3 regions of the Enterobacter sp. H2G27 genome follow, and region 1 is predicted to be linked to each of the others. Evidence: predicted binding sites of a transcription regulator. Region 1 holds the regulator's gene; each other region holds the start of a gene.
What was found. The regulator LexA, encoded in region 1, represses DNA repair genes until DNA is damaged. The targets are predictions, from matches to a motif close to TNCTGTATGTACATACAGNA.

Region 1 (6,292 bases):
CACCCAAACAGGAACGAACTATTGCTGTGAATAAGTAGTAAAAGACCCGCTATTTCTATCCCTAAGTAAAACTCCCTTACGGCCTGTTATATTTTGTGACGGCCCTCAATATTTATAGAAGAGGAAATTATTTTTTCCCAGGTTTTCCATCATGCGGTCCAAAAAACTGGGGCGGGTGGTCTACCCAGCGATCCTCTCGGGTAGCGGCATAAACCGGGTTAAGCGGATAGTATATGCGGTTATGCTTCTTGTTGGCCTCGCCAACGACCAGGAGCCGAACCTCGTCGTCCGTGTTGTTGATAAAGGTATGACAGATGCCGGTACCGGCGGGAAAACCTACGCTGTCGCCAGGCTCCAGCTTCCACAAGTAGCCATTAATCCAGGCGTCAGGGTGGCCTTCAAGCACGTAAATAAACTCTTCTTCGTCGCTCTCCGCATGCGGATAGGACGTCCTGCGCCCAGGCGGCAGGCGCTCATGATGGATACCAATACGCCCGAGCCCAAGCTTTCGAGCCAGCGGGGCGCCGATAGAAAAAAGCTCATCGCTATCTGGATAGGTCGAATCATCCGCGACTTCTACGTCGCGCCAGTGCCGAATACAGTCAGGTTTTTTCATTGTTTATTTCCCGGTTTGTAATGGGTCAGGTATAGCACAGACTGGTGGATCTCGGCGTTTTTACCAGAACATGATAAAGTGAGGGTTTTCCGTCCTATAACATCCGGGGTGCTACATGGATAAGTCCACAAAAGAGCTGTTAGCGCAGGCCGAAAAGCTGTGTGCGCAACGCAATGTGCGCCTGACTCCGCAGCGCCTTGAAGTATTACGCCTGATGAGCCTGCAGCAGGGTGCCATCAGCGCCTACGATCTGCTCGACCTGCTCCGCGAAAGCGAGCCGCAGGCAAAGCCGCCGACGGTCTATCGCGCTCTGGATTTCCTGCTTGAACAAGGGTTCGTGCACAAGGTGGAATCCACCAACAGCTATGTGCTGTGCCATCTGTTCGATCAGCCCACCCACACATCGGCGATGTTTATCTGTGACCGCTGCGGCGTGGTGAAAGAAGAGGCTGCGGAAGGCGTGGAAGACATTATGCATACGCTGGCAGCGAAAATAGGGTTTGCCCTGCGTCATAACGTGATTGAAGCGCACGGGCTCTGTTCCGCGTGCGTGGAGGTGGAAGCCTGTCGCCATCAGGACGCGTGTCAGCACGACCACTCTATCCTGGTGAAGAAAAAGCCGCGTTAACGGCAAAAGATAAGGCGGCCTGGAGCCGCCCTGTGGGTTATTCAGCGTTACCAGCGGTAGTCGTTACGGGTTTCCCAGTCTTTTACTTCGTTTTCCGCCTGATCTTTCGCGTAGCCGTAACGTTCCTGAATTTTACCGACAAGCTGATCGCGTTTACCTTCAATGACGGTCATATCGTCATCAGTCAGCTTACCCCACTTTTCTTTCGCTTTACCTTTGAACTGCTTCCAGTTGCCGCCGATTTCGTCTTTATTCATCATCGTGTCCTCTTAGTTAAGCGTCGGGTCGTAACGTCCGTTACGTTCTTTTCTGCTGGACGTGATAATTATTGTAGTTAAGGATTCCGTAGTTAATTTCATATTCGGAATCTTTAACCGTCACGATATATCGTGGCGCGAAGAGAACCAGGTATCGTTTTGCCAGTGGCGGTGCCAGATAAACGCCAGCGATAACCCGCGCAGCGAGAGGAAGACGGCCAGGGCCAGCCACAAACCGTGATTACCCAGCCAGGGAAGCGTTAGCAGCGTCAGACCAAAACCTGCCGCCGCAACCGCCATGCTGTTGCGCATTTCCGCTCCGCGCGTCGCACCAATAAACATGCCGTCCAGCAGATAACACCAGACGCCGACCACCGGTAAGATGACTTGCCAGAGGAGATAGTGACTCGCCAGCTCGCGCAGAGCAGGGATAGACGTCAGCAATGCAACGATCTGCTCACCAAAGCAGGCGTACACCAGACCAAAGGCCAGCGCCACCAGTCCCGACTGACGGCAGGCTGCCCGCCAGACATCCCGAAGCTGCCCGCTTTTTCGCGCACCGTATGCTTGCCCGGAATGCGCTTCAACCGCGTAGGCAAAACCGTCCAGCGCATAGGCGGTAAAGGTCAGAAGCGTCATCAATATCGCGTTGACCGCCACGATTTCTGGCCCCAGTCGAGCCCCGAAAACCGTCAGCGCGCCGAAGCAGAGCTGAAGAAGCAGCGAGCGCAGCATGATGTCACGGTTGAGGGCCAGCAGCTTACGGATATTGCCGCGCCATGCGGTTTTGAGCAGCGCCAGAGAGATCCCGCGCATCGACAGCACGCGCCAGACCATCCACAAGCCAATGATAAAGGTTCCGTATTCGGCAATCGCCGTCGCCAGCGCCGCGCCCCGCACGTTCATATGCAGGCCCATCACCAGCCAGATATCCAGCACAATGTTGAGAAGGTTGCCCACCACCAGCAAAATCACTGGCGCCCGGGCATACTGAACGCCCAGTAACCACCCCAGCAGAACCAGGTTAGCCAGCGACGCTGGCGCGCTGAGCCAGCGGATTTCAAGGAAACGTCGCGCCTGATCCAGTACCGCCTCGCTGCCGCCAACGATATGAAGCGCAAGATCGATCAGGGGTGTCCGCAATACAACGATTAATGCACCCGCGCCAAGCGCGAGTATCAGCGGCTGCACCAGCGCACGCGCCAGACGCAGCGGATCTTTCGCACCATAAGCCTGTGCGGTAAGACCGGTGGTGCTCATGCGTAAAAAGAGCAACAGCATAAACAGGAAGCTGGTTGCCGTCGCGCCAATCGCCACGCCGCCAAGATAAACCGGTGAATCAAGATGGCCTATAACGGCAGTATCAACCAGTCCCAGTAAAGGCACGGTAATATTGGAGAAAATCATCGGCAGGGCAAGACGCCACAATGCCTTATCTGATGCCGTCAGTAGTGACATGCGAAATACCGGGAAAGGTAGATGAACAGGCTACAGCGGAAGCGTAGCCTGTCAGGAAGAGATTACAGCCATTCACCGTTACGAATCACGCCTACTGCCAGACCTTCGATAGAGAAGTTCTGTTCGCGGAGATCGACCACAATTGGGGTGAACTCGTTGTTTTCAGGCAGCAACTGAACGGTGTTACCCTGTTTTTTCAGACGTTTGACGGTGACTTCATCGTCAATGCGCGCGACAACCACCTGGCCGTTACGCACATCCTGCGTTTTATGTACCGCAAGCAGATCGCCGTCAAGAATACCGATGTCTTTCATCGACATGCCGCTAACGCGCAGCAGAAAATCAGCGCTCGGCTTGAACATGGCTGGATCGACCTGGTAATGACCTTCAATATGCTGCTGTGCCAGTAAAGGCTCACCGGCAGCAACACGACCTACCAGCGGAATGCCCGTCTCTTCTTCTACCAGCAGTCGGATACCGCGTGACGCGCCTGATACAATCTCAATCACGCCTTTACGCGCCAGCGCTTTCAGGTGTTCTTCGGCAGCATTCGGAGAACGGAAACCCAGACGCTGCGCGATTTCCGCACGCGTAGGTGGCATACCCGTCTGGCCGATATGATCCCGGATGAGATCAAACACCTCTTGCTGCCTGGTCGTTAACGCTTTCATTCCGCCCCCTGGGTGTATATACAGTTATGCTGTGAGTATATACAGTCAAAGGCGATTTTGGAACCAAAAACTGCACAAAAAACCAGGGACTTAATTATTCCTCGAGGCTCATCGGAAATGTGACCAAAGCAGCGTGACCCAGGTGATAACGGCAGTGATAATCGCCAGTAATACGGCAGCAGATCCCATGTCTTTTGCGCGGCCAGAAAGCTCATGGAAATCGGAACCGATGCGATCCACAACGGCCTCAATAGCGCTATTAAGAATTTCCACTATCATCACCAGAAGTACGGAACCGATAAGAAGTACGCGGGTAATAGCATCAACATCAAGGAAACAGGCGACGATCACCGCGATGATAGCGGCGACGCCCTCCTGGCGAAACGCGGCCTCGTTGGCCCATGCGGCACGGAAACCTTTCCATGAATAGCCGGCGGCTTTGATGATACGTGTTAACCCAGTGGTATTATTGGCCATTAAAAGAACCTTTTTTAAAAAAGAGCGTCAGTAACAGGAGCCGTAGCGCGTTTCGCTACAGCCTGAAGTATGACGGGTAACAACAGAAATTTTGCGCGCTTTCTGTTATCCTTGCGCCGCAATTGCATTATTAACCAGAGGCTTTACATCGTTTATGTCCGGCTGGCCACGAATTTACTACAAATTACTTAATTTACCATTAAGCATCCTGGTAAAAAGCAAGTCTATCCCAGCAGAACCCGCGCTGGAACTGGGGCTCGATACGTCGCGTCCCATTATGTACGTTTTGCCTTATAACTCGAAGGCTGACTTACTGACGCTTCGCGCCCAGTGTCTGGCGCATGACTTACCAGATCCGCTTGAACCGCTGGAAGTTGACGGTACGCTGCTGCCGCGCTACGTGTTCATCCACGGCGGGCCGCGCGTGTTTACCTATTACACGCCGAAAGAAGAGTCCATCAAGCTGTTCCATGACTATCTCGACCTGCACCGCAGCAACCCCGATCTGGATGTGCAGATGGTGCCGGTATCGGTGATGTTTGGTCGTCGTCCGGGCCGCGAAAAAGGTGAAGAGAACCCGCCGCTGCGCATGCTTAACGGCATCCAGAAGTTCTTTGCGGTCTCCTGGCTGGGACGCGACAGCTTTGTACGTTTCTCCCCTTCCGTTTCGCTGCGTCACATGGCGGACGAGCACGGCACCGACAAGATCATCGCGCAAAAACTGGCGCGCGTGGCGCGTATGCACTTCGCTCGTCAGCGCCTCGCTGCCGTAGGGCCACGCCTCCCGGCGCGTCAGGATCTGTTCAACAAGCTGCTGGCCTCCAAAGCGATTGCCCGCGCCGTTGAAGATGAAGCGCGCAGCAAGAAAATTTCGCATGAGAAAGCCCAGCAGAACGCCATTGCGCTGATGGAAGAGATTGCAGCGAACTTCTCTTACGAGATGATTCGCCTTTCCGATCGTATTCTCGGCTTTACGTGGAACCGCCTGTATCAGGGCATCAACGTCCATAACGCCGAGCGCGTGCGTCAGCTGGCGCATGATGGCCATGAGATTGTCTATGTCCCCTGCCACCGCAGCCACATGGACTACCTGCTCCTTTCATACGTGCTCTATCATCAGGGGCTGGTACCGCCGCACATTGCTGCCGGTATCAACCTGAATTTCTGGCCAGCAGGTCCGATTTTCCGCCGCCTGGGCGCGTTCTTTATTCGTCGTACCTTCAAGGGTAACAAGCTCTACTCCACCGTGTTCCGCGAGTATCTGGGCGAGCTGTTCAGCCGCGGCTATTCCGTGGAGTACTTCGTGGAGGGCGGTCGTTCCCGTACCGGACGTCTGCTCGATCCGAAGACCGGCACGCTGTCGATGACCATCCAGGCCATGCTGCGCGGAGGTACCCGTCCGATTACGCTGGTGCCTATCTACATTGGCTACGAGCACGTGATGGAAGTGGGCACGTACGCGAAAGAGCTGCGTGGCGCGACCAAAGAGAAAGAGAGCCTGCCGCAGATGCTGCGCGGCTTGAGCAAGTTGCGCAATCTTGGTCAGGGCTACGTTAACTTCGGCGAGCCGATGCCGCTGATGACGTACCTGAACCATCACGTTCCGGAGTGGCGCGAGTCCATCGATCCTATCGAAGCGGTGCGTCCGGCCTGGCTGACGCCAACGGTTAACGGCATCGCGTCCGAGCTGATGGTGCGCATTAACAACGCCGGTGCGGCTAACGCCATGAACCTGTGCTGTACGGCGCTTCTGGCTTCGCGCCAGCGCTCGCTGACCCGTGAACAGCTCACAGAGCAGCTGGATTGCTATCTGGATATGATGCGGAACGTGCCGTATTCGGTTGATTCGACCGTACCTTCTGCGACCGCCAGTGAGCTTATCGATCACGCGCTTCAGATGAACAAGTTTGAAGTCGAAAAGGACACGATCGGCGACATCATCATTCTGCCGCGCGAGCAGGCGGTGCTGATGACCTACTACCGCAACAACATCACGCATATGCTGATGCTGCCGTCGCTCATGGCCGCCATTATTACCCAGCATCGTCATATCTCCCGTCAGGAGCTATTGCGCCATCTTGAGACCATCTATCCGATGCTGAAAGCGGAGCTGTTCCTGCGCTGGAGTAAGGATGAGCTGGCGACAGAACTGGATAAGATGACGGAAGAGATGCGTCGCCAGGGG
Region 2 (6,292 bases), 3.3 Mb from region 1:
TCTGCATTTTATTGCCTTCCTGGTCGCGGTAGCTGACCAGACCGGTATCATCGTCAACTTCGGGTTTGCCATCGGTCAGGATCATTCGACCATCTTTTGTCGCCATGACGTAATCGCTGCTACAGCCCGATACGGCAAACGCTAAACCGACTGCTGACACTAATACTGCCCATTTTTTCATCGTTATCGTCCTCATCTGGCTTGTATCAAATCATAATCTAGTATTAACCCGATATGGCGACTTGAGGAAGCGGTAAAATCTTAAAAAGCAGTCGATTATGTTTGAGAGCTCGCAAAATAAGTAAAAAACTATGTTTTTAACAGGAAATGACGTGCCAGGAGTGCGCCAGTGAAATTCTTTTTGAGATAAAAACCGCGCGGCAACGTCAGTATCGGTTCACCCTGCGCGCCGATTGCCTCGGTAAGTGCTTTACTGTTGGCCGCTTTCGGACGCAGCTGTAACACTTCTCCGTGTCGGGCGGTGATGCGCTCTACCTGCCCAAGCACAATCATGTCCATCAGCTCTTCCCAGTCCAGGCGCAGCTGATGCTCTTCATCCTCGTCCGGGCTCCAGAGCAGCGGTGCGCCAACGCGACGGTCAGCCAGGGGGATCTGACGCTCACCTTCAACCGGTACCCATAATACGCGCTTCAGCTTGTGGCGAACGTGACTGGTTTCCCACGTCACGCCGGTATTGCCGGTTAATGGCGCAACGCAGACAAAGGTGGTCTCAAGCGGCTTGCCCTGGCTGTCTACAGGGATAGTTTTTAACTCCACGCCAAGTGCAGCAAAATCCTGCTCGGGTTTGCTCCCTGCGCTGGCACCCAGCCATAGTTCAAGCAGCATGCCGATCCAGCCTTTATCCCGCTTAAGATCCTTCGGGATCTGAAGCCCTGCCATTGCCGCCAGCTCGCCAAGCGAAAAGCCTGCAAGACGCTGTGCCTGCTGTAGCAACTGGCCCTCGCTGGACGGCGGTGAGAGCAAGGGTGTAAGCGGATGCATGATGGTAACCTTTTGATTAAAAAATAAACGAAGAAATTGTCCCCTGTGGATAGAGTTTAACTATTTCTGTACGAATATTCCATGTACATGATTTATATGTTTTTTTACTGGTTTGAAATCGTTTCACCAGAGTCGGAAAACGGGTTGTTCAAATCTGGTCACTGACAATGAACAGGATCTTACACCATGTTATCCACAGAAAAATGGGATAACTGGGCATAACCCTGACTACTGTTTCAATCTACAGCCTTGACGTGCGAGGAAAATCGAATTTTCAAACAAATTGTGACTAACTTATTGGCACAATCTGTGGATAAAACCGACGCTGTTCGATCTTTCATCAGCACGACGATCCCTGATGTGACGATCGTCACGCTATTCTGTTTTGTGTTCATGGAAATGCATTTAACTATATGAAAATAATTGTATTATTGAATTAAGCTAAAAAGGGGGGGACGGCATTGTTTGAGGTTGTTCATCGGTAATTAGACACTTCTTCACAACTATATCCACAGAAAAGGTGAATAAAATTCCTTTTAATGGCTCTCATCTGTTTATAACTCAGCACTTATTTGTGAGTTATTCAAATGTTATTAGGCTGCAGCCCTGTAAGAGAGTGGTTTACCGCCTCCCTGTAGTGTGAAACAATCATTCATATATAAGGTTTAGTTTGGGGTAGTCCGGTGATTGATGACGATGGCTACCGCCCGAACGTAGGAATAGTAATTTGTAATCGTCAGGGCCAGGTAATGTGGGCCCGGCGATATGGTCAGCACTCCTGGCAGTTCCCGCAAGGCGGGATTAATCCGGGAGAGTCCCCAGAACAAGCGATGTACCGGGAGCTTTTTGAAGAGGTCGGTTTGAGCCGGAAAGATGTTCGCATCCTGGCTTCGACCCGCAACTGGTTGCGTTACAAGTTACCGAAACGTTTGGTGCGTTGGGACACAAAGCCGGTTTGTATCGGCCAGAAACAGAAGTGGTTTCTGTTGCAGTTGGTGGGCAACGATTCAGACATCAATATGCAAACCAGCAGTACGCCGGAGTTCGATGGCTGGCGCTGGGTGAGCTATTGGTATCCTGTTCGTCAGGTCGTGTCATTTAAACGCGATGTTTACCGTAGGGTGATGAAAGAGTTTGCAAGTGTGGTAATGCAGCTTCAGGAGATCCCGCCTAAGCCGCAGAGCGCACCTGCCTGGCGACGTAAAAGAGGTTAAGCTACGCAAATCATGCTCACCCGCTTGCGAGAAATAGTCGAGAAGGTGGCCAGCGCTCCGCGTCTGAACGAGGCGCTGAATATTCTGGTCACCGACATCTGTCTTGCGATGGAGACCGAGGTCTGTTCGGTATATCTGGCCGACCACGATCGGCGCTGCTATTACCTGATGGCGACCCGTGGTTTGAAGAAGCCACGTGGACGCACCGTAACGCTCGCATTTGATGAGGGTATCGTCGGTCTGGTTGGGCGGCTGGCTGAACCCATCAACCTTGCTGACGCGCAAAAACACCCCAGCTTTAAATACATCCCTTCCGTAAAAGAAGAGCGCTTCCGCGCTTTCCTTGGCGTACCGATTATCCAGCGTCGCCAGCTGCTCGGCGTACTGGTCGTCCAGCAGCGTGAGCTACGTCAGTATGACGAAAGCGAGGAGTCTTTCCTCGTCACGCTGGCCACGCAGATGGCGGCGATCCTCTCTCAGTCTCAGCTTGCCGCGCTCTTTGGCCAGTATCGCCATACGCGCATTCGTGCCCTTCCGGCATCGCCAGGCGTAGCGATTGCTGAAGGCTGGATGGACGCCACGCTGCCGTTAATGGAGCAGGTTTACGAAGCCTCAACGCTTGATGAAGCGCTTGAGCGCGAGCGTCTTACCGCCGCGCTGGAAGAGTCGGCGAATGAATTTCGTCGTTACAGCAAACGTTTTGCCGCAGGTGCGCAAAAAGAGACGGCGGCCATTTTCGACCTCTATTCGCACCTGCTTTCCGATGCGCGTCTGCGTCGTGAGCTTTTTGCTGAAGTGGATAAAGGCTCGGTCGCGGAGTGGGCCGTTAAGAAGGTTATCGAGAAATTTGCCGACCAATTTGCGGCATTGACCGACGGTTACCTGAAAGAGCGGGCTGGAGATCTCCGGGCCCTGGGACAACGTCTGCTGTTCCATCTTGATGACACCATTCAGGGGCCGAATGCCTGGCCTCAACGGTTTGTTCTGGTCGCCGATGAACTGTCGGCAACCACGCTGGCTGAACTGCCGCAGGACAGGCTGGCCGGTGTCGTGGTGCGCGATGGTGCCGCCAACTCACACGCCGCCATTATGGTGCGCGCGCTGGGTATCCCTACCGTTATGGGGGCGGACATTCAGCCGTCGGTACTGCACCGACGTACGCTGGTGGTCGACGGCTATCGCGGTGAGCTGCTGGTCGATCCTGAGCCGGTTCTGCTCCAGGAATACCAGCGTCTTATCAGCGAAGAGAATGAATTAAGCAAGCTGGCGGAAGATGACGTTAACCTGCCCGCACAGCTTAAGAGCGGTGAGCGGATCAAAGTCATGCTCAACGCCGGTTTAAGCCCTGAACATGAAGAAAAGCTTGGCAGCCGCATCGACGGCATTGGCCTATACCGTACTGAAATCCCGTTCATGCTGCAGAGCGGTTTCCCCTCCGAAGAGGAGCAGGTGGCGCAGTATCAGGGGATGCTGCAGATGTTTAACGACAAACCTGTCACCCTGCGAACCCTGGATGTCGGCGCGGATAAACAGCTCCCCTACATGCCGATCAGCGAAGAAAACCCGTGCCTGGGCTGGCGTGGGATCCGCATTACGCTCGATCAGCCGGAGATCTTCCTGATCCAGGTGCGCGCGATGCTGCGCGCCAACGCGGCGACGGGCAATCTCAGCATCCTGCTGCCGATGGTCACCAGCATTGATGAGATAGACGAGTCGCGGCGGCTAATCGAACGTGCCGGGCGTGAAGTGGAAGAGATGATCGGCTATGCGATCCCGAAACCGCGGATCGGCGTGATGCTGGAAGTGCCGTCTATGGTCTTTATGCTGCCGCAGCTGGCAAACCGCGTTGATTTTATCTCTGTCGGCACGAACGACCTGACGCAATATATTCTGGCCGTCGACCGCAACAATACCCGCGTCGCCAGTATCTATGACAGCCTGCATCCGGCGATCATTCGCGCCTTAGCGATGATTGCCCGAGAAGCGGAGCAGTACGGCATTGATTTACGCCTGTGTGGTGAAATGGCAGGGGATTCCATGTGCGTTGCGATCCTGATTGGTCTGGGATACCGCCATCTGTCGATGAACGGTCGCGCCGTCGCCCGCGTGAAATACCTGCTGCGACATATCGACATCAATGATGCTCGCGAACTCGCAGAACGCAGCCTTGAGGCGCAGCTGGCTGCTGAGGTCCGTCACCAGGTCGCGGCGTTTATGGAACGACGCGGTATGGGCGGCCTAATCCGCGGCGGCCGCTAATCGTCTTTCTCCCTCTCCCGGTGGGAGAGGGCACCAGCGGGCATAACACCCTATACACATCTTTTACATCTCGGGCGCATCCTCCGCGCCCGCCTTATGCTATGATTCGCAACTTTGGAGCCTCTGCTTACGGCAGAATCGCATTTCTACCGCTGTCCACTTTCAGCGGAATAACAACATCTTGTGGTGACAGATGAACAGTGGTTATCTGCATTTTCCGGAATTTGATCCGGTCATTTTCTCAGTAGGACCTGTTTCGCTTCACTGGTACGGTCTGATGTACCTGGTGGGCTTCATTTTTGCCATGTGGCTCGCTGGCCGTCGCGCCAGTCGTCCCGGCAGCGGCTGGACGAAAAACGAAGTTGAAAACCTGCTCTATGCGGGCTTCCTCGGCGTGTTCCTCGGTGGCCGTATTGGGTACGTGCTGTTCTATAACTTCCCTGTATTCCTGAACGATCCCCTCTACCTGTTCCGCGTCTGGGACGGCGGCATGTCCTTCCACGGCGGCCTGATTGGGGTGATCCTGGTGATGGTAATTTTTGCCAAACGCACCAAACGCAACTTCTTCCAGGTTTCGGATTTTATCGCGCCGCTGATCCCGTTTGGTCTGGGTGCCGGTCGTCTGGGTAACTTTATCAACGGTGAGCTGTGGGGCCGCGTCGACCCGAGCGTGCCTTATACGATGCTGTTCCCGGGCTCCCGCGCGGAAGATATCGCGCTGCTGCCATCACATCCGGAGTGGCAGTCCATTTTCGATACCTACGGCGTTCTGCCGCGCCATATGTCTCAGCTGTACGAGCTGGCGCTGGAAGGCGTTGTGCTATTTATCATTCTCAACCTGTTTATCCGCAAACCGCGTCCGATGGGCGCTGTCTCCGGCCTGTTCCTTATTGGCTACGGCGCATTCCGTATTATCGTCGAGTTCTTCCGTCAGCCAGACGCACAGTTTACCGGCGAATGGGTACAGTACATCAGCATGGGGCAGATCCTCTCCATACCGATGATTGTCGCGGGTGCCATTATGATGATTTGGGCGTATCGTCGTCCACAGCAACAAAATTCCTGAGGAACCATGAAACAGTATCTTGAATTGATGAAAAAAGTGCTCGACGAGGGCACGCCGAAAAACGACCGCACCGGCACCGGTACGCTCTCCATTTTTGGCCACCAGATGCGCTTCAACCTGCAAGAAGGCTTCCCACTGGTGACGACAAAGCGCTGCCACCTGCGCTCGATCATTCATGAACTGCTCTGGTTCCTGCAAGGCGATACCAACATAGCGTATCTGCACGAAAATAACGTCTCAATCTGGGACGAATGGGCAGATGAAAATGGCAACCTGGGCCCGGTTTACGGCAAGCAGTGGCGCGCATGGCCAACGCCTGATGGCCGCCATATTGACCAGATCACCACCGTGATGAACCAGTTGAAAAACGATCCGGACTCGCGGCGCATCATCGTTTCCGCCTGGAACGTCGGCGAGCTGGATAAAATGGCGCTGGCACCGTGCCATGCGTTCTTCCAGTTCTATGTGGCGGATGGGAAGCTCTCCTGCCAGCTCTACCAGCGCTCCTGTGACGTGTTCCTCGGCCTGCCGTTTAACATTGCCAGCTATGCGCTGTTGGTCCACATGATGGCGCAGCAGTGCGATCTGGAAGTGGGTGATTTTGTCTGGACCGGAGGGGATACCCATCTTTACAGCAACCATATGGAACAGACGCATCTCCAGCTGACGCGCGAACCGCGTGCGCTGCCGAAGCTGGTTATCAAGCGCAAACCGGCATCAATCTTCGATTACCGCTTTGATGATTTCGAAA
Region 3 (6,292 bases), 1.2 Mb from region 1:
GGCCAAAGATGCGCAATGTCTCCATGCCGCGAAGACGATCGAGGAAATGGCCACTCAGGCGACCCAATGCCAGGAAGTTACGGCGGTTGGCATCCGCTGCCCCCATCCCGACCAGCGCCATAAATAGCGGGATCAGCGGGGCGGTTCCCATCAGAATCAGCGCCGCCATCCAGTTCACCGGGAAGATAGCGATAACGATCAGCAGCGGAACGAAGACGGCAAGGGCCATCTGCGGCAGATAGCGCGCGTAGTAGTCGTGCATATCGTCAATCTGCTCAAGGATCAGCGTCGCCCAGCTACCGGCCGGTTTACCCTGGATCCAGGCGGGCCCGGCTTCCTGAAGCCTGTCGAGCACCTGACGGCGGATCTCGTAACGGATGTGCTGTCCGGCGTGAAAACCGACGCGCTCACGCAGCCATACCACCCAGGCGCGCAGAACAAAAATCAGGATCAGGACAATAAAGGGCAGCAGGAGCGCTTCGCGTGGAATGTTCTCCATGATCATGTGATTAAGAATGCGGGCCAGCAGCCATGCCTGGGCAACAATCAACAGACCGCTAACGAATCCCAGGAGACGGGAAATCGTAAGCCAGCGGCGGGAAATAACGCTTTGCTGTTTCAGCCAGCGTGTTAACTCTTGTTGACGGGTTTTTTCCATTGCGTACTTTGCAGGTGACGTTATTAGAAGTTGGGCAGCGCAATGTTACAACGGGGAGACAATAAAGGCGACTTATCGCCGCCTTTATTTACGTTTGTTACTGACTTGTAAAGATTATTTACCTTGTTCAGCCAGTCCATCGAGGTAGCGTTCAGCGTCCAGCGCGGCCATACAGCCGGTACCCGCTGAGGTGATCGCCTGACGGTAAATGTGGTCCATCACGTCGCCGGCCGCGAACACACCCGGGATGCTGGTCTGGGTCGCATTACCGTGAATACCGGACTGCACTTTGATGTAGCCGTTTTCCAGCTCCAGCTGACCGTCGAAGATCGCGGTGTTCGGACTGTGACCGATCGCCACAAAAAGGCCCGCCACTTCCAGCGTTTCGACGTTATCGGTGTTCTGGGTATCACGGATACGCAGACCGGCAACGCCCATCTGGTCGCCCGTCACCTCTTCCAGGGTACGGTTGGTATGCAGCACGATGTTGCCGCTTGCTACTTTATCCATCAGACGTTTGATCAGGATCTTCTCCGCGCGGAAGGTTTCGCGACGGTGGATCAGGTGCACCTCAGAGGCAATGTTTGCCAGATAGAGTGCTTCTTCCACTGCGGTGTTGCCGCCGCCGATGACCGCGACTTTCTGATTACGGTAGAAGAAACCGTCGCAGGTTGCGCAGGCAGAGACGCCGCGGCCCTTGAACGCTTCTTCGGATGGCAGACCGAGGTAACGGGCAGAAGCACCCGTGGCGATGATCAGCGCGTCGCAGGTGTATTCGCCGCTGTCGCCCGTCAGGCGGAACGGACGGTTCTGAAGATCGACCTTATTGATGTGGTCGAACAGAATTTCGGTTTCGAATTTAGCGGCATGCTCGTGCATACGTTCCATCAGCAGCGGCCCGGTCAGGTCGTTCGGGTCCCCTGGCCAGTTTTCCACTTCGGTGGTGGTGGTCAGCTGACCGCCTTTTTCCATACCGGTAATGAGTACCGGGTGCAGGTTAGCGCGTGCAGCATAGACCGCTGCGGTATATCCCGCAGGTCCAGAACCAAGGATTAGCAGCTTACTGTGTTTGGCCGTGCCCATGAGATCCCCATTGTTGTTGGCAGACATTTGGCTGGATTGTAGGGAATTTGTTGCCGTAAAAAAAGAGCGCAGCAATTTTGATATCAATCTGTGTAATAGCCATGGACGATGAATAGCGCGCGATAACCTCACGCTTTCTCGATAAAAGCGGTCGTTTCTAAGGCAATAAAATGAGGATTAATACCCTGCCGTAATGAATATCCGGCATGTTGTACTAAAAAACGATGTTTTGCTTTGACAATCCCCTGCGCTTTTGCGAAAACATTCAAGGAAGAAAAAAAACCGCGTTAACCGTATGCCGCATAGGCATGCACGTAAATGCCATTTTTACCGGGTCAGTGAAATCTACGCATGGCGTGGACAGACGCCATACGTGATGTCGGTGACAGCCTTCGGGCAACGGTCTTCTTACCAACAGAACCCGAATCCGCATCGCGTCTATTACATAATCAGGCGATGTGATGACTAACGGGTACAGGCTCTGAACAGTGATGTGCACAGGGTCCAGGCAGGAGTAGGGAAGGAATACAGAGAGACAATAATAATGGTAGATAGCAAGAAGCGCCCTGGCAAAGATCTCGACCGTATCGATCGTAACATTCTTAATGAATTGCAAAAGGATGGGCGTATTTCCAACGTCGAGCTTTCAAAACGTGTGGGACTTTCCCCGACGCCGTGCCTTGAGCGTGTGCGCCGACTGGAAAGACAGGGTTTCATTCAGGGCTACACTGCTCTGTTGAACCCGCATTATCTGGATGCCTCACTTCTGGTATTTGTTGAGATTACTCTGAATCGTGGTGCGCCGGATGTGTTTGAACAATTCAACGCCGCTGTACAAAAACTTGAAGAAATTCAAGAGTGTCATCTGGTGTCCGGTGATTTCGACTACCTGTTGAAAACCCGAGTGCCTGATATGTCCGCCTACCGTAAGCTGCTGGGGGAAACCCTGCTGCGTCTGCCAGGCGTGAACGACACCCGTACATATGTGGTGATGGAAGAGGTCAAACAGAGCAATCGTCTGGTTATTAAGACGCGCTAACACGGAACAGGTGCAAAATCAGCTTAGTTTGATTACACTCCTGTTAATCCATACAGCAACAGTGCCGGGGAGTCCCGGCGCTGTTGTCCGTTTTAGCAAAAAGGCAGGATATGCCTGATACCTGGAGAGCCTTTTTTGAGCCAGGAATACACTGAAGACAAAGAAGTCACACTATCGAAGCTAAGCAGCGGACGTCGTCTCCTCGAGGCTTTGCTGATTGTTATTGCCCTTTTTGCCGTCTGGCTGATGGCAGCCTTATTCAGTTTCAATCCTTCAGATCCCAGCTGGTCACAAACTGCATGGCATGAGCCTATCCATAATTTAGGCGGTGTCCCTGGTGCCTGGCTGGCGGATACGCTGTTTTTCATTTTCGGTGTGATGGCCTACACCCTCCCCGTTATTATCATTGGCGGCTGCTGGTTTGCGTGGCGTCATCGTCAGAACGATGATTACATCGACTATTTCGCCGTGTCGCTGCGCCTGATTGGCGCGCTGGCGCTGATCCTTACTTCGTGCGGGCTGGCGGCAATCAATGCGGATGATATCTGGTACTTCGCCTCTGGTGGTGTAATCGGCAGCTTACTCAGTTCTGCGCTACAGCCGATGCTGCACAGCAGCGGCGGCACGCTGGCGCTGCTGTGCATTTGGGCGGCCGGGCTAACGCTGTTTACCGGCTGGTCATGGGTGAGCATTGCCGAGAAAATTGGTAGTTTTATCCTCACCATTCTGACCTTCGCCAGCAACCGTACCCGCCGTGACGATACGTGGGTTGATGAAGACGAGTACGAAGATGAAGAGGAAGATGACGCGCCTGTGCAGCGTCGCGAATCTCGTCGTGCGCGTATTCTGCGCGGCGCGCTGGCGCGTCGTCAGCGTGTTGCTGAGAAATTTGCCAACCCGCTAGGTCGTAAAACCGATGAGGCGCTCTTCTCCGGTAAACGCATGGATGAAGACGAGCAGGTGGCGTATCGCGCTGCGGGTGTAGCAGTCGATCCTGACGATGTGCTCTTCTCTGGCAGCCGGGCCACACCCGGGGACTTTGACGAATACGACCCGCTGTTAAACGGTCACTCGGTCACTGAACCGGTTGCGGCAGCCGCAGCCGCGACAACCGCAGCGCAGGCGTATGCCGCGCCTGTCGACGCCGTGATGCCATCCGCGCCGGTTTCGCCGCCGGAATCCGTTATTCAGCAACCTCAGGTTGACTGGCAGACTGCTCCCGGTGTTCACACGCCGGAGCCCGTTATCGCGCCTGAACCAGAGAGCTATGTCCCTGTGCAGCAGGAGCAGTGGCAGCAGCCATATCAGCCGCCGCAGCCTGCGTATGAACCGCAAGATTACCCTCACTTTGAACAGCCTGTGGCCCAACCGTATCAGGAGTATGTGCCTGAACCGGTTGAACCTGTGCAGCCTCATGTTGCGCTGCAGCCTGAACCTGAAATCGTGGAAGAGGTGAAGCCAGCCCGTCCACCGCTGTACTATTTTGAAGAAGTCGAAGAGCGCCGCGCGCGTGAACGCGAACAGCTGGCTGCCTGGTATCAGCCTGTGCCTGAACCGGTGCAGGAGCCGGTGACAAAAGCGCCTTCTGTCCCAGTTCCACCGGTCGACCCGACACCTGTAGTTGCACCCGTAGCGGAAAGCGTGAAGCAGGCTACCCCGGCCGCTGCCGTGGCTGCACCTGTCTTTAGCCTGGCAACAGGGGGCGCGCCACGTCCTCAGGTGAAGGAGGGGATTGGTCCGCAACTGCCTCGTCCTAACCGCGTTCGCGTACCAACCCGTCGTGAACTTGCCTCTTATGGTATCAAGCTGCCTTCCCAGCGCATGGCGGAAGAGAAAGCGCGCGAGCATGAGTACGAAGATGACGTCGATGAGATGCAGCAGGACGAGCTGGCCCGCCAGTTCGCCGCGCAGCAGAATCAACGCTACGGTGAAGAATATCAGCACGATGAACCTGTGCCTGAAGACGAAGATGACGCTGCAGAAGCGGAATTAGCGCGCCAGTTCGCCGCCACCCAGCAGCAACGTTATTCCGGTGAACAACCGGCTGGTGCAAATCCGTTCTCACTGTCTGATTTTGAATTCTCGCCGATGAAGGATCTGGTGGATGATGGCCCGAGCGAGCCTTTATTTACCCCGAGCGTGATGCCGGAAGTTGAGCCTGTGCGCCAGCAGCCCGTTCATCAGCCATATGCGCAACCGCAACAACCAGTTCAGCAACCGCAGCCGCCGCAGTTCCAGCAGCCTGCGCCTCAGCCGCAGGAGAGCCTGATTCACCCGCTGCTGATGCGTAACGGTGACAGCCGTCCGCTCCAGCGTCCAAGCACGCCGCTGCCTTCTCTGGATCTGTTAACGCCGCCGCCGTCGGAAGTGGAACCCGTCGATACCTTCGCGCTGGAGCAGATGGCGCGTCTGGTGGAAGCCCGTCTGGCCGACTTCCGTATCAAGGCTGACGTGGTGAACTACTCGCCGGGCCCTGTTATCACCCGTTTTGAACTGAACCTGGCGCCAGGCGTTAAAGCCGCGCGTATTTCTAACCTGTCCCGCGACCTGGCGCGTTCCTTGTCGACCGTTGCGGTACGTGTGGTGGAAGTGATACCGGGCAAACCTTACGTTGGTCTTGAGCTGCCGAACAAGAAACGTCAGACCGTCTACCTGCGTGAAGTGCTGGATAACACCAAATTCCGCGATAACCCATCCCCGCTGACCGTGGTGCTGGGTAAAGATATCGCTGGCGATCCGGTGGTGGCAGACCTCGCAAAAATGCCTCACCTGCTGGTCGCGGGTACTACCGGTTCCGGTAAGTCTGTCGGTGTGAACGCCATGATCCTCAGCATGCTCTATAAAGCGCAGCCGGAAGATGTGCGTTTCATCATGATCGACCCGAAAATGCTCGAACTGTCGGTCTATGAAGGTATTCCTCATCTGCTGACCGAAGTGGTCACCGACATGAAAGACGCCGCCAACGCCCTGCGCTGGAGCGTCAATGAGATGGAACGCCGCTACAAGCTGATGTCTGCGTTGGGCGTACGTAATCTGGCCGGTTATAACGAGAAAATCGCCCAGGCTATGCGTATGGGACGTCCGATCCCGGATCCTTACTGGAAGCCAGGTGACAGCATGGATGCCCAGCATCCGGTGCTGGAAAAACTGCCTTATATCGTCGTGCTGGTCGATGAATTCGCTGACCTGATGATGACCGTTGGTAAGAAAGTGGAAGAGTTGATTGCCCGTCTGGCGCAGAAAGCGCGTGCGGCTGGTATTCACCTTGTGCTGGCGACCCAGCGTCCTTCCGTGGACGTTATCACCGGTCTTATCAAAGCGAACATTCCGACGCGTATCGCCTTTACCGTATCAAGCAAAATTGACTCCCGTACCATTCTTGATCAGGGTGGCGCAGAGTCGCTGCTGGGAATGGGGGACATGCTCTATTCCGGCCCGAACTCCACTTCTCCGGTGCGTGTTCACGGTGCGTTTGTCCGCGACGAGGAAGTTCACGCCGTTGTGCAGGACTG

Region 2: a site for LexA is predicted at 1,232-1,251, ahead of mutH (DNA mismatch repair endonuclease MutH). Genes of this name have one in related genera too.
Region 3: a site for LexA is predicted at 2,819-2,838, ahead of ACW9E7_RS05895 (DNA translocase FtsK 4TM domain-containing protein). Genes of this name have one in related genera too.

What each region holds. Positions count from the first base shown of each region.
Region 1 covers NZ_JBSVSI010000001.1:74,805-81,096, reverse strand. Annotated here, with positions in the region: gene ACW9E7_RS00360 (cupin domain-containing protein) at 128-616, opposite strand; gene zur (zinc uptake transcriptional repressor Zur) at 732-1,244, shown strand; gene ACW9E7_RS00350 (CsbD family protein) at 1,292-1,501, opposite strand; gene dinF (MATE family efflux transporter DinF) at 1,622-2,959, opposite strand; gene lexA (transcriptional repressor LexA) at 3,022-3,630, opposite strand; gene ACW9E7_RS00335 (diacylglycerol kinase) at 3,739-4,107, opposite strand; gene plsB (glycerol-3-phosphate 1-O-acyltransferase PlsB) at 4,262-6,292, shown strand, end outside.
Region 2 covers NZ_JBSVSI010000001.1:3,423,637-3,429,928, reverse strand. Annotated here, with positions in the region: gene ACW9E7_RS16170 (YgdI/YgdR family lipoprotein) at 1-181, opposite strand, end outside; gene mutH (DNA mismatch repair endonuclease MutH) at 310-1,002, opposite strand; gene rppH (RNA pyrophosphohydrolase) at 1,686-2,216, shown strand; gene ptsP (phosphoenolpyruvate--protein phosphotransferase) at 2,229-4,475, shown strand; gene lgt (prolipoprotein diacylglyceryl transferase) at 4,669-5,541, shown strand; gene thyA (thymidylate synthase) at 5,548-6,292, shown strand, end outside.
Region 3 covers NZ_JBSVSI010000001.1:1,256,046-1,262,337, forward strand. Annotated here, with positions in the region: gene cydD (heme ABC transporter permease/ATP-binding protein CydD) at 1-658, opposite strand, end outside; gene trxB (thioredoxin-disulfide reductase) at 773-1,741, opposite strand; gene lrp (leucine-responsive transcriptional regulator Lrp) at 2,286-2,780, shown strand; gene ACW9E7_RS05895 (DNA translocase FtsK 4TM domain-containing protein) at 2,916-6,292, shown strand, end outside.